Regions from separate parts of the Micromonospora chalcea genome, predicted to be linked through region 2. Evidence: riboswitches for the same ligand, from Rfam matches in the RefSeq annotation. Region 2 holds a riboswitch; the other holds the start of a gene.
What was found. A riboswitch is a leader RNA that binds a small molecule or an ion and turns the genes downstream of it on or off. The one in region 2 is predicted to bind thiamine pyrophosphate.
Positions count from the first base shown of each region.

Region 1: it holds a riboswitch for thiamine pyrophosphate, as region 2 does, so the genes downstream of both, PVK74_RS14410 (ECF transporter S component) here and thiE (thiamine phosphate synthase) in region 2, are expected to answer to the same signal.

Region 1 covers NZ_CP118233.1:3,342,577-3,345,775, reverse strand. Annotated here, with positions in the region: gene PVK74_RS14415 (ABC transporter ATP-binding protein) at 1-871, opposite strand, end outside; gene PVK74_RS14410 (ECF transporter S component) at 980-1,570, opposite strand; TPP riboswitch at 1,646-1,752, opposite strand; gene PVK74_RS14405 (alpha/beta fold hydrolase) at 1,829-2,665, shown strand; gene PVK74_RS14400 (sugar isomerase domain-containing protein) at 2,662-3,199, shown strand, end outside.
Region 2 covers NZ_CP118233.1:4,027,676-4,030,874, reverse strand. Annotated here, with positions in the region: gene PVK74_RS17605 (DUF559 domain-containing protein) at 409-1,320, opposite strand; TPP riboswitch at 1,439-1,550, shown strand; gene thiE (thiamine phosphate synthase) at 1,545-2,171, shown strand; gene thiO (glycine oxidase ThiO) at 2,165-3,199, shown strand, end outside.

The sequences.
Region 1 (3,199 bases), 690 kb from region 2:
CCCCGTTGGGGCCGAGGACGGCGAGCGCCTCGCCGGCGCGTACCCGAAGATCGGTGGGGTCGAGCCGCGGCGTCAGGCCGAGCCGCTCCGCGGTGAGCAGCACGTCGCCGGGCGGCGTGGTGGCGTGCCGGGGTGGCGTGACGTGGCCGGGTACCCAGACCCCGGCGGCGGCCAGCGCGTCGCCGTGCGCGGCGAAGACCGCAGCGGGCGGCCCGTCGGCGCGCACCCCGCCGCCCGGTTCCAGCACCACCACGCGGTCGACCAGCGGCAGCGCCTCGGTGACCCGGTGCTCCACCAGGACCATCGTGGTGTCCGTGTCGAGCGCGTCCGCGACGGCCCGGCGGATCAGCGCGGCGCCGGCCGGGTCGAGGTTGGCGGTGGGCTCGTCGAGCAGCAGCAGTCCGGGGCGCAGCGCGAGCGTGCCGGCCAGGGCGAGCCGCTGCTGCTCGCCGCCGCTGAGCGCGGCGGTCGGGCGGTCCCGGTCGTACGGGAAGCCGACCCGGCGCAGCGCCTCGTCGACGCGGGGCCAGATCTCCCCGGCGGGCACGCCCCGGTTCTCCAGCCCGAACGCGACGTCGTCGCCGGAACGGGCCATGACGAGCTGGGTCTGCGGATCCTGGAACAGGATGCCGACGCGCTCGCGGGCCTTGCGCGGGTCCAGCCCGTCGATCTCGACGGTGCCCTCCTGCTCGCCGGAGTCCTCCGGCAGCAGCCCGGCCAGCGCCGCCAGCAGCGTGCTCTTACCGGCGCCGGAGGGTCCGAGCAGCAGCACCCGCTCGCCGCTCTCCACGCGCAGATCCACCCCGCGCAGAGCCCAGCGTTTCCGTCCCCCGTGCCGCCACCCGAACCCCCGCAGCACCACCCCGCTCACCGCCCACCACCCCCTCTCCCGGCCCAGCCTGCGTGATCAAGGAGTTCGCGTCCGGAAAACCGTGCCCGGCGGACGCAAACTCCTTGATCACCGGGGCGGGGCGAGCCGTCAGACCAGGGCTCGGTCGCGGCCGGCGGGGAAGCGGTCCAGGACGCCGGTGTTCGCCAGCGCGCGGGTGAGGGCCACCGCACCCAGGCCGGCCACCAGCAGACAGCTGAGCACGCCGAACGCGATGTAGGGCAGCCGGAACGTCGTCCAGCTCGTGCCGGGGTACCAGTAGAGAGCGTCGAACAGCGTGGCGAAGAGGCCGCCGCACGCGCCGGCGAGCGCCGCCGTGAGCGGCCGGTGGAGGCGGTACCGGGTGGCCGCGAAGACCGCCTCGACGCCCAGGCCCTGCACCGCGCCCTGGAGGATCGCCATCGCACCGTAGGGGGAGCCGAGCAGCACCGAGACGGCCGAGGCGACGGTCTCGGTGAGCAGCGCCGCTCCCGGCTTGCGGACGATGAGCGCGCTCAGCACGGCCGGGATGAGCCAGACGCCGTACATGACCGACTGGAGCGGGGCGAAGAAGGCGAACGGCCCGTCGCTGCCCTTCCAGAGGATGTTCCAGAGCTGGAACACGACGCCGAAGGTGACGGCGATGACCGAGGCGACGACGATGTCGACGGTACGCCAGCGGTTGCTGTCGGTGTGGTTCACGGTTGGCTCCCAGTTCGTCGAGGTGAACCAGGAGAAGACGCACGCCGCGCCCGGTGGTCACCGGACGGCGACGCGGCTGGAGGTCGACCGAACTCCCTGCGCTGGCATTACCCAGATCAGGTTCGAGGGTCTGCGGGCACCGGCCCGCACTCTCAGCGCTGTGCGCTCCCCTGTCGGATGTGAAGTTGTCTCGTCGCAGACGCTAGCACCGACCACGGGCCCCGGCCCAGCAGGGCGAGTGTCGGTATGGTGGCGATCATGCTGGTGGATGCGCGGGGACTGACGTTCGAGGTACGCGCCGGCGGCCCCGAGGGCGGTGACCCGGTCCTGCTGCTGCACGGATTCCCGCAGCACTCCGGCGAGTGGGACGCGGTGACGCCCGCGCTGCACGCCGCCGGGCTGTGCACGTACGCGCTCGACCAGCGCGGCTACTCGCCCGGCGCGCGTCCGGCGGACGTCGGGGCGTACCGGATTCCGGAGCTGGTGGCCGACGCGGCCGGCGTGCTGGATTCCCTCGGGGTGACCCGCGCCCACCTGGTCGGCCACGACTGGGGCGCGATCGTGGCGTGGGGTCTGGCGGCGGCGCACCCGGAGCGGGTGCGGACGCTGACCGCGGTGTCGGTGCCGCACCCGGCCGCGATGGGGCACGCGCTCGCCACCGACCCGCGGCAGAAGGTCAAGTCCGCGTACATAGCGTTGTTCCGTAAGCCCGGTACGGCGGAGCGGGTGCTGCTGGCGTGGAACGCCGCCACGCTGCGCAAGCTGCTCAGCGGCGTGGGCGACGCCGGCGCGGTGGCCCGGTACGCCGAGCCGATGCGCGAGCCGGGGGCGTTGACGGCGGCGCTGAACTGGTACCGGGCGATGACCGGGGCGGACATGAAGGCGGTCGCCCCGGTCGGGGTGCCCACCACGTTCGTCTGGAGCGACAAGGACGTGGCGATCGGCCGGACGGCCGCGCAGGCGTGCGCCGCGCACGTCACAGGTGACTACCGGTTCGTGACGCTGCCCGGCGTCAGCCACTGGATCCCGGACGAGGCGCCCGGCCCGCTGGCCGAGGCGATCCTCGCCCGGTGCGCAGGAACGGAGGAGGCATGACGGTGAGCGCCGAGGCGTACCTGGCGGTGGTGACCGAGACGATCGGCCGGGTCGCCGCCGAGCAGCGGCGCAACGTGGCCGACGCGGCCGACCTGATCGCAGCGGCGCTGCGCGCCGATGGTGTGGTGCACGCGTTCGGCACCGGGCACTCCGAGGCGCTGGCCATGGAGATCGCCGGTCGGGCCGGCGGGCTGGTGCCCACGAACCGGATCGCGTTGCGTGACCTGGTGCTGGTCGGCGGCGATCCGGCCGACGTGCTCGGCCCGAAGCTGGAACGCGACCCGGCGGTGGCGCACCGCCTCTACGAGCTGGCGCCGATCCGGCCGCAGGACGTGTTCGTGCTCGCCTCGAACTCGGGCGTGAACGGGGCGATGGTCGAGTTCGCGTCCATCGTGAAGGAACGCGGGCACGGGCTGGTGGCGATCACGTCGGCGCAGCACTCGGCCCGGATGACGTCGCGGCACCCGTCCGGCCGCAAGCTCGCCGACTTCGCCGACGTGGTGCTGGACAACGGCGCCCCGTACGGCGACGCCA
Region 2 (3,199 bases):
CGTGGACTGTGCGCCCTCGGTTGGGGGCGCGCCCGCGCGGCCTGCGCCCCATCAAGGCTCGCCCACGCGTCAGGCACCCATAGCGTGCCACCCACAGGCAGCGCTCACGACGAGTGGAACACCATGGGTGTCATAAGGGCCTTGAGACCCCCATGGCGTTCCACTCGGGGCTGGATCTGGCGACGAGTGGAACGCGATGGGTGTTTGCGGGCGGGCCTCTGACGCGCGTGGTGTCTCGGGCGGCTCGACGGGTGGCGAGCCGGGGACCCAACGGGTGGCGGGCGGCGAAATGGGGGCCCGGTGGGTGGTGGGTGGTCCGGTGGGTGGTAGGTGGCGAAATGGGGGCCAGCGGTGACGTGTGGCGGGCCGGGGGCGTAGCGGGGTGAGGCTCGTGGCGGCGGGCGCGGATCAGTGGTTCGCCTCGGTGGCACGACGTTCTGCCAAGGCCTGGCGCACCAGGGCCACTGTGGCGTCGGGCCGGCGTAGCACGTCGTCGGCGGTGAAGCGGAGCACGAGCCACCCGGCTGCGCGCAGCGCGTTCAGGCGAGCCACGTCACGGCGGAAGTGAGCCCGTTCGCGGTGATGGTCGCCGTCGTACTCGACCGCGAGGCGGAGCGCCGGCCAGGCCAGGTCCACCCGGGCCACGAAGCGTCCGCCGGCGCGTACCTCGTGTTGGGCGGTGAGCGGGCCGAGGCCGGCGTCGAGCAGGAGCAGCCGCAGGCGAGTCTCCATCGGGGACTCGCTCAACGGCTCGGCCAGCGCCAGCACCTCGCGCAACAGCGGAGCGCCCGGCCAGCCCGGCCGGGCGGCGGCGTAGGCCCGCAGGGCGGGCAGCTTCACGGCCCGGCGACGCAGCAGCGCCTCGACGGCGACCAACGCCTCGGCGAGTGAGCCCTGCCGGCCCAGGTCGAACGCCGTGCGAAGGGGCGTGGTGACCGGCAGCCCGCCGACGAGGGTGCGGTCCCGCTCCGGCAGCGGTGACCGGACCAACCGCAACCGTGGGTGCGGTCGCAGCCGCGCAGCAGTCGGCAACAGTACTGTCACCGGCGCGTCGCGGGGGAGCACGTCCGCGCCGAACAACCACGCGGCGCTGCGCCCCGCCAGCACGGCACCCGGCGGCAGGCGCAACGCCACCGCCTCGCACCACATCCGGTGGTCGTCGGCGCGGTACCCGTCGCGGTGCACGTACACGTCCGGCCGCAGGCGGATCCAGGTCTGCCCGCGCAGCATCGTCCAGGTGAGTAGCCCTTCGGAGACGGCACGGCTGCCCCGGAACGGCAGGACCGCCAGGCGGCGGGGAACACGGGCGGGAACGGACACCCAGGCAGCGTGTCGTGACGGGACGGTCACCCGCTGCCCCGATCCGGCGGACGGCTGGTTCCTGGGAAAAACCTCACCCGGGCTTCCGTACGGGCGGGAGGCGTCGTACGGTAGGCCGCAAGTGACCCACGGGAGCCCGGTGCGGACCGGGCTGAGAGGGGGGCTGGGAGCCCCCGACCGTCGAACCTGATCCGGGTAATGCCGGCGCAGGGAGGAGCGTTGCCGTGCTGTCCCTGGGACGACTGCATCTCATCACCGACACCCGGCCGGGGCGTGACCCGCTCGCCGTGCTGCGTGCCGCACTGCCCGTGGCGGGCGCAGACCTCGTCGTGCAGGTGCGCGTGGAGGACGACGCCACCGACCGGGAGGCGTACGAGCTGGCCCGGCTGGTGGTCGACGCCTGCCGGCCGTACGGAGCACAGTGCCTGGTCAACGACCGGCTGCACGTGGCGCTCGCGGTGGACGCCGCCGGTGGCCACGTCGGCGCGGACGACCTGCCGGTGCGTGCCGCGCGCCGGGTGCTCGGCCCGGACGCGGTGCTCGGCGCGACCGCCCGCGAACCGGTGACCGCCCGGGCCGCGGTGGACGCGGGCGCGAGCTACCTGGGCGTGGGCCCGTGCCACGTCACCACCACCAAGTTCGGCCTGCCGGAACCGATCGGCCCCGAGGGGATACGCGCGGTCGCCGAAGCGGTGACCGTGCCGGTGATCGCGATCGGCGGGGTGACCGCCTCAAGCGTGCCGGCGCTGCGGGCCGCCGGGGCGTACGGGGTGGCGGTGGTCGGCGCGCTCAGCGGGGCAGCCGATCCCGCGCACGCCACCGCCGAGCTGCTGCGGGCCCTGACGTGTTAACAGGGGGCCCTTCCTCTACCGGAGGCGTTAACAGGGGGCCCTTCCTTAACGACGTGGCGGTGGTGGGGGGCGGGCCTGTCGGGTGGGCGATCGCGTGGCGGTGCGCGCAGCGTGGACTGCGCGTGGTGGTGCACGACGACCGGCCCGGGTCGGGCGCGTCGTCGGTGGCCGCCGGGATGCTGTCGCCGGTCGCCGAGGCGTACTTCGGTGAGCGCGAGCTGACCGCGCTGCTCGTCGAGTCCGCCGCCCGCTGGCCCGGCTTCGCGACCGAGCTGGCCGGGGCGAGCGGCGTCGACATCGGCTACCGCACCGAGGGCACGCTCGTCGTCGGGCTCACCGCCGACGACCTGGCCGAGGCGAGGCGGCTGTGGTCGTACCAGCAGGGCCTGGAACTGCCGATCACGCCGCTGCGTCCCTCGGAGCTGCGCGACCGCGAACCGGCGTTGGCGCCGCGCGTGCGCGGCGGCGCGGTGGCCCCTGGTGATCACCAGGTCGACCCGCGGCGGCTGGTCGCCGCGTTGCGCACGGCCGCGGAACGCGCCGGCGTGGAGCTGCGCCCGGCGCGCGTCGGCGCGCTGTCCGAGGTGGACGCGCGGGTCACTGTGGTCGCGGCCGGCTGCGGCGCGGCGGCGCTGACCGGCCTGCCGGTCCGCCCGGTGAAGGGCCAGGTGCTGCGGCTGCGCGCGCCGGGTGGCGGTCCGCCGGGCTTCCGGCACGTGATCCGGGGGTACGCGGACAGCGAGCCGGTCTACCTGGTGCCCCGGGACAGCGGCGAGGTCGTGGTCGGGGCGACGGTCGAGGAGCGCGCGGACACCGCTGTCACCGCCGGTGGCGTGCTGACACTGCTGCGCGCCGCCACGGAACTGGTGCCGGAACTCGTCGAGTACGAGCTGGTGGAGGCAGTCGCCGGGCTGCGCCCTGGTACGCCGGACAACGCGCCGATCATCGGGCCGCTGCCCGGGCAGCCGGGTGTGCTCGCCGCGACCGGACATCACCGGCACGGCATCGTGCTCACCCCGGTCACCGCC